2 linked regions of the Marinobacterium aestuarii genome follow. The protein of the gene in region 1 interacts with the protein of each later gene in a pairwise test. Links are inferred from orthologs where the notes say so. Each region holds a gene or a part of one and is shown on either strand. Other genes may lie near its edges.

What was found. The genes of interacting proteins can lie anywhere in the genome.
Region 2: the proteins of A8C75_RS13255 (region 1) and recJ interact in binary tests that used the Escherichia coli proteins (3 or more experiments, as listed by UniProt). The link is inferred for Marinobacterium aestuarii from one-to-one orthologs.

The regions. Positions count from the first base shown.
Region 1 is NZ_CP015839.1:3,020,306-3,024,154, forward strand. Bases 451-3,380 are described here. They hold A8C75_RS13255 (DNA topoisomerase III), read right to left. Parts: upstream 2,956-3,380; coding sequence 946-2,955; downstream 451-945. Other genes in these bases: A8C75_RS13250 (TSUP family transporter), read right to left, coding at 451-759; A8C75_RS13260 (Na+/H+ antiporter NhaC family protein), read left to right, coding at 3,239-3,380. Outside these bases: more of A8C75_RS13250, read right to left, coding at 1-450; more of A8C75_RS13260, read left to right, coding at 3,381-3,849.
Region 2 is NZ_CP015839.1:582,093-585,927, forward strand. The notes cover bases 627-3,542. They hold recJ (single-stranded-DNA-specific exonuclease RecJ), read left to right. Parts: upstream 627-1,174; coding sequence 1,175-2,911; downstream 2,912-3,542. Other genes in these bases: A8C75_RS02515 (YdcF family protein), read left to right, coding at 627-1,170; A8C75_RS02525 (hypothetical protein), read left to right, coding at 2,966-3,148; A8C75_RS02530 (sensor domain-containing protein), read left to right, coding at 3,391-3,542. Also shown: thrC (threonine synthase), read left to right, coding at 1-303; more of A8C75_RS02515, read left to right, coding at 373-626; more of A8C75_RS02530, read left to right, coding at 3,543-3,835. UniProt on the Escherichia coli protein: Single-stranded-DNA-specific exonuclease.

The sequences.
Region 1 (3,849 bases):
AACTTCTTTCCAGATATAGCTGACTGCCATCAACAGGCACATGCCAACCACGAGCGGGCGAATAATCCGGCTGCCATGGCGAATCATGGTGTGGCTGCCAATCAGCGCGCCCAGAATCTGCCCCGCGATCATCGCCACACCCAGACTCCAGACCACCTTGCCACCTGCGATAAAGACCACCAGTGAAGCCACATTGCTGGCGCAGTTCATCACCTTGGCCGCTCCGGTAGCGCCCAGCAGGTTACGCCCGCGAAACCAGATCTTGCTGAAGGCGAAAAAGGACCCTGTGCCTGGCCCCAGAAAGCCGTCGTAAAACCCCACCAGCGGCGCAAGCGTCATGCTGTACAGGCGCCGGCTCATGCGCGCCGGCGTTTCCTCCAGCCCTGCGGTGGGCACCAGCAGGAAATAGAGCGCGATCACCACCAGTACCAGCGGAATCAGAAACATCAGAATGCCGGGATTAATAAACTGCACCAGCAGGGTCCCGAGTACCGAGCCCAGCAGACTCCCGACCACCATGCCACGCACATCCTCGAACCTGACGATTCCCCGGCGCAACATGGTCAGTGCCGCCGTCAGGCTACCAAAGGAGCTTTGCAGCTTGTTGGTGGCCAATGCCGCCACCGGCGGCACCTGGGCCAGCAACAGGGCCGGCAGCGTCAGCAGGCCACCGCCGCCTGCAATGGTGTCGATAAACCCCGCCAGCAGCGCAACACCAAACAGCGCCGCCAGCAACTCCGGTGACAAAACCAGATCCATGTAGTATTTCTCTCGCAAAATCGCTCAGAAACCATCTCGAACGGATGGGCCAGGTCCCGCACCAGCAACCCTGCCTTTGCAATGGGCTTTGGCGCGGCGCGCTGAACTCTACGCCTGCCCCAGGCCCCACACAACTGTCTGGTGCCCGCTTGTAGCAAAAACAGGAGTGAACTCTGGCAGACAGGCTTAGCTAGTCTTGCTGGCTGATTTTGCGGGGCTGCGCCGCTTGGCCGGAGCCTTGCGGGCGGACGTTGCAGACGCGCTCTTGCGGGGCGCTTTACGAGCGGCACCGCTCGCCGTACTCGTCTTGCGTCGACCACGCCCGGGGGTGGCGCTGCGAACGCCCTGCAGCCCCTGGGGTAACGTATTGCTGGCCGTCTGAATGAGTTCACCCAGTGCAGTCACCAGCGCCCCCATGAAGTCGCCGTAACTACCCTCACGCTGGCAGATGGCCTCCAGGCGCGCCTCCCACTGCGCCGTCATGTCCGGCAGTGTGGTTTGCCGCGGCAGGCTGTCGATCAGGCCACAACCTGCGGCCGTGGCGTGAATCGCCTTGCCACGACGTTCCAGAAATCCGCGCCTGAACAGTAGCTCGATAATACCGGCGCGAGTCGCTTCTGTACCCAGACCGTCGGTATCCTTCAGAATCTGGCGGATTGAGCGGTCTTCCACGAAACGGGCGATACCGGTCATGGCGGCCAGCAGGGTCGCATCGGTAAAGTGTTTGGGTGGCTGGGTCATCTTTTCCACCAGCTCCCCACGCTCACATTGCAAGACCTGACCCACACTGAGCGCGGGCAGCAGTTGCGTCGCCTCATCACCGGCGGGCTCCTGACGCCCAAAGAACGGTTTCCAGCCCGGCACTATGACTTCTCGGGCCTGGGTGCGAAAGCGCCCGCCGGCGATATCGATTTCCACCCGGGTTTCAAAATACTCGAAGTCAGGCAGAAACTGCCCCACATACTGGCGCGCGATCAGTTCGTACAGCTGTTTCTCCCGCCCCTGCAACCCGCTTGCAGCCTGCTTCTTCTCGGTCGGTATGATGGCATGGTGCGCATCTACCTTGCTGTCATTCCAGGCCTGGCTCTTGCGCCGGCTGTCCGTGGCCGCCAGTGCATCTTTCAGCGCTTCACTATTGTGACCAATGGCACCCAGCACCTGAGGCGCGCGCGCCAGATGTTCCAGCGGCAGATGGCGGCTGTCAGAGCGGGGATAGGTAATCAGCTTGTGCTTTTCGTACAGGCTCTGGCAGATATCCAGGGTTTCCTTGGCACTGAAACCAAAGCGTTTGGCGGCATCAATCTGCAGGCTGGAAAGGCTATAGGGCAAGGGCGCCGCCTGGCGACGACGTTTCTGCTCGACCTCAAGCACGGTGCCGGGCTGCCCGCTGATGCGTTGAACCACATTTTCGGCCAACGGCCTGGACAGCACCCGCCCGTCTTCGTCCTGATAGGGTGCACAGGCCTCGCTGGGCTGCCACTTGGCATGGAAGGCTTCCTGCGCAGCCGTCAGCAGATGCGCGCGTACCTCATAAAACGGCTTGGGTACAAAGGCGGCAATCGCCTGATCCCGGCGCACCACCAGCCCCAGCAACGGTGTCTGTACCCGGCCGACCGACAGCACGCCGTCGTACCCCACCTTGCGCCCCTGAATGGTGTAGGCACGGGTCATATTGAGCCCGTAGAGCCAGTCTGCCCGGGAGCGGGCCAGAGCCGAGGTGGACAGCGGTACAAATTCCCGGTTGGGTCTCAGACGCTGCAGTGCCCGCCGCACGGCGTCAGGATTCAGGTCGCTGATCAGACAGCGCTGCACCGCCGCACGCTTGGCATCCTTGACGCCCAGGTACTCGATAACCTCATCCACCAGCAACTGGCCTTCGCGGTCCGGGTCACCGGCGTGTATCAGCTGATCCGCCTCCTTGACGAGCTTGCGCAGTACTGTCAGTTGCTTGCGGGTCTTGGGCTTGGGCGTCAACTGCCACTGCTGCGGCAGTATGGGCAAATGCTCGAGGCGCCACTGCTTGAACGCCGGATCATAGGCATCGGGCTCGGCCTGCTCCAGCAGATGGCCGATACACCAGCTGACGGTATCGCCATTACCGGCGCGAATATAACCGTCGCCTTTTTGATGCGGCCTGGGCAATACATCGGCAATGGCGCGGCCGAGGCTGGGTTTTTCTGCGATATAAAGAATCATGGCGTCGATAACTGTATAAATAGACAGTCATATTAGCCGCAAGCCCTGCCCGGCGCCAGTGTCATACAAGGGACTGTAGTTATATAAAAGCAATCAGTAAGAACTTATTAGAATATAACCAGACAATCTTTAGTCGCGCGCAGTGCTATCCGTATAATGCCGCGCTTGCCGTCAGAATCATCCGCGCAGTCGCACTGCAGTGAACCTGACCACTAAGGCGTTTTACCCCAGCGCCCTGTTATTTATCCGTCGCCTACCCGGCGGCACACCCTTGGAGACTGCGATGCAACCCAGAGCGATCGCCCTGCTACCCCTGCTGCTGTTCCTGACACTCTTTATTGGCAGCGGTCTGTACTACCAGGCACAGGACACCGACTTTGCCTTCTACCAGATTTCAGCACCGGTGGCGATCCTGCCCGCCATAGTGCTGGCCCTGCTGCTCGGGCGCGGTGCGCTCAATAGCCGCATCGAGACCTTTATCAAGGGCGTGGGCGACAGCACCATCATCACCATGTGCATTATTTACCTGCTGGCCGGTGCCTTTGCCAGCGTCGCCAAGGCCGTGGGCGGTGTGGATGCCACCGTGAATTTCGGTCTCAGCGTGGTGCCTGAATCCCTGGTGCTGCCGGGACTCTTTGTGATTACCGCCTTTGTCGCCACCTCCATGGGGACTTCCATGGGCACCATCGCCGCCATCGCACCTGTGGCCGTGGGTCTGTCCGAGGCCACCGACCTACCGCTGACGCTCACCGTGGGTACCGTGATTGGTGGCGCCATGTTTGGTGACAACCTGTCAATCATCTCCGACACCACCATCGCCGCCACCCGCTCCCAGGGCTGCGAGATGCGTGACAAGTTTCGCCTCAACTTCATGATTGCGGTTCCGGCGGCCCT
Region 2 (3,835 bases), 2.4 Mb from region 1 along the record:
GAAACCACCTGCAACCTGATTCGTGAGGTGCATGCGCAAACCGGCTATCTGCTGGATCCGCACACCGCCATTGGCCTGCAGGCCGGGCGCGACTGCAACCGTGATCGCAGCATTCCGATGATCACCCTGGCGACGGCCCATCCGGTCAAGTTCCCGGAGCCGGTGATCAAGGCGGGTCTCGAATCGCCGCAGCTGCCAGAAGGCATGGCGGATCTGTTTGAACGCCCCGAGCACTATGAAGTGCTGGCCAATGACCTGTCCGTGGTGCAGGCATTCCTGGCCTCCCATGTTCACAAGGCGTGATAGCCCCAGCGCCTGATGTGCTGAATCCGATGGGCAGCGCCTGTGGCGCTGCCCATCGGCTGTCGCTGCATGGATAATCTGTTCTTCCTCATTTCCAAGACCCTGTGGCTGGCGGTACAGCCGGATAATCTGCTGGTTCTGCTGCTGTTGCTGGCGGCCTGCGGTGTCTGGCTAGGCCGTCGCTGGGGTCGGGCGCTGCTGGGCTTGCTGGCGCTGGCCATGCTGAGTCTTATGCTGCTGCCCCTGGGCAATCTGCTGTTGCAGCCTCTGGAGTCACGCTTTCAGCCTGCGGCACTGCCCGAGTCGGTGGCGGGCATCATGGTGCTGGGCGGCGGCGAGGATGCCGACCTGAGTGCGCGCTGGGAGCAAAGCCAGTTCAACAGTGCGGCCGAGCGTCTGATGGTGTTGCCAGAGCTGATGCAGCGCTATCCTGACGCCCAGGTGGTGTTCAGTGGCGGCTCTGCCGCGGTGCTGGATGCACAGTACCGCGGCGCCGATGTCGCCCAGAATTGGCTGGCGACACTGCCGGCATCCCTGTTCGAGCGGCCGGTGCTGTTCGAGCGTGATTCACGCAATACCTGGGAAAATGCGCTTTTCAGTGCCCGTCTGCTGGGCGGGGTACCGGAGCAACCCTGGCTGCTGGTCACCTCAGCCTTCCATATGCCGCGCTCCGTGGGTATCTATCGACAGCTCGGCTGGCAGCTTGTGCCTTATCCGGTGGACTACATCAGTAGCGGTGATCTGGTGCGGGTGCAGTTCGCCCTCAATCTGCGTGATCTGGTGGTGGGCGTGCGGGAATGGACCGGTCTGCTGATCTACCACCTCACCGGGCGAACCACTGCGTTTTTCCCGGCACCCGAGGCCTGATGCCATGACGGATATACAGATCGAACGGCGCCCGGCGCCGGATAGCAGCCTGCCCGTTTTCAGCGAAACCCACCCCGTGCTGGCGCGTATCTATGCCGCCCGTGGTGTGCAGTCGCTGAATCATCTGGGGCGCTCACTTTCAGAACTGCTGCCGGATTCCGGTCTGCAGGGGCTGGATGCGGCGGTGGCCCGGCTGGTAAAGGCGATTAGCGCCGGCGAGAGCATACTGATTGTCGGCGACTTTGACTGCGACGGTGCCACCAGTACCGCAGTGGCGGTGCTGGCGCTGCGCATGATGGGCGCAGCCCAGGTGGACTACCTGGTGCCCAACCGTTTTGAGTACGGCTATGGCCTGAGTCCCGAAATTGTCGAGGTGGCGCGCAAGCTGGGGCCCAAATTGCTGGTGACGGTGGATAACGGCATTTCCAGCCTGGAGGGGGTGGCCCGCGCCAATGCCTGTGGCATGGATGTGGTGGTCACCGATCACCACCTGGCCGGCAGCGAACTGCCAGCGGCCTGCGCCATCGTCAATCCCAATCAGCCGGGCTGCGGCTTTATTGCCAAGTCGACCTGTGGTGTCGGGGTGATTTTTTACGTCATGATCGCGCTGCGCCGGGCGCTTACAGCCCGCGGCTGGTTTGAACAGCGTAACCTGCCGGCGCCGAACCTCGCCAGTTTGCTGGATCTGGTGGCGCTGGGGACTGTGGCCGATGTGGTGGCGCTGGAGCACAACAACCGGGTGCTGGTGCACCAGGGCCTGCAGCGTATCCGCGCTGGCAAGGCGCGTCCTGGGCTGCATGCTCTCATTGAGGTGTCGGGCCGCAGCCAGTCGCGTCTGGTGGCGAGTGATCTTGGCTTTGCCCTGGCACCGCGCCTCAACGCCGCCGGCCGGCTCGAAGATATGTCTATCGGCATTGAATGTCTGCTGACCGATGACCCTGATCGTGCGCTGGAGCTTGCCCGCACCCTGGATGAGCTGAATCAGGAGCGTCGCGGTATCGAGCAGGAGATGCAGCAGCAGGCGTTGCAATCGCTGGCGCGACTGGAGCTGGATGAGACTGCGCTGCCCGTGGGGCTCTGCCTGTACGATGAAAGCTGGCATCAGGGTGTTATTGGCATCCTGGCCTCGCGCATCAAGGAGCGGGTGCATCGCCCGGTAATTGCCTTTGCCCCTGGCGATGATGGCGAGATCAAGGGGTCGGCGCGCTCGATCAGCGGTTTCCATATCCGCGACGGACTCGATGCCATAGCCGCGCGCTATCCCGGCCTGCTGCACAAGTTTGGCGGCCATGCGATGGCGGCGGGCATGACGCTGGATGCGGCACGTTTTGCCGATTTCAGTGCGGCCTTTGATGAGCAGGTGCGAAAGCAGCTCGATGAAGAAGCCCTTACGCGACGCCTGCTGACAGATGGCGCCTTGAGTGCCGCCGATCTGAGCATTGAGCTGGCTGAAGTGCTGCGAGAAGGCGGACCCTGGGGGCAGCAGTTTGCGGAGCCACTGTTCGATGGTGACTTCGGTCTGCTGCAGCAGCGCATTGTTGGGCAGCGACATTTGAAGCTGGTGCTGATGGAGCCGGCCACCGGGCTCGCGATCGATGCCATCTGGTTTAATATTGATACGGCGCTCTGGCCAGACACGTCGGTGCAGCGGGTGCGGGTGGTGTATCGGCTGGACGTGAATGAATTTCGCGGCCAGCGCAATCTGCAGCTGATGGTGGATCACCTCGAAGCGATCAGCTAATTAATGTGGGGGCCATCCAGGCTCCCGAATCTGGTGACAAGAGGAAGTACGAGAATGAATGATTTGACGCTGAATGAACTCAACACCCTGCTGACGGTTTTCGCCAGGGCGGGTGTTGAAGCGGGCGCAGGTGCCGAGGGTGAGCTGCTGCAGCGTCTGAGTCAGGCTCAGGCCGAGCGCGAAGAGCTGGACAACATGGACTTTGACGATTGCGCCGGCGGTGCCTGCAAGCTCTAATGCCGTTTGCTCTGTGCGTTGTCGGCGGCGATGGCGGGCGGATTGATCATGCAGGTTTGCGGTGAGCGTGAACATCATGCAGGATGTGCAGGATGGCTTAATCACGGATGAAACCAGATGGGATCTGCTGGGGTATTTGATTGCAGAGTCTTGCTCTGCCGCCGCATCGTAGCGCCGAAGTCGACCGGGCCCTGTGGGCTCAATCAAGTCAGGAGCCGTTGATGTCAGCAGGACGCAGGAAGATGTCTGCTTGTATAGCGCAACGCCGCATGCCCTATCCAGGTCTTATCCTGGTGTCTGCTGTTGCGCCGATGCTATGGCCATCGGCCTCAATGGCGGCCGACGTACTTGAGAATCCCGCGCCTGTGATGGCCGCACTGTTGGTGATGCTTGCGCTGACCCTGGCGGTGCTGGCTAGCGTCTGTTATCGCAGCCGGCAGCAGCAGGTGCAACTGCGGGCACTCGAAGCCGGCCAGTATCGTTATAGAGCCATCTTCGATGCCCTGCCCGAGGCGGCTTCGATCAAGAGCGCCAGTGGCCAGTATCTGGATTGCAATCGCGCCTTCGCAGAATTCACCGGTTTGAACGCTGAGGTGCTGTTAGGGAAAACCAGCGGTGACATATTCTCGGTGTCCGACGGACAGCGCATCTCGGCGCAGGAGCGTCGTGCGCTGAAGACCGACGGCA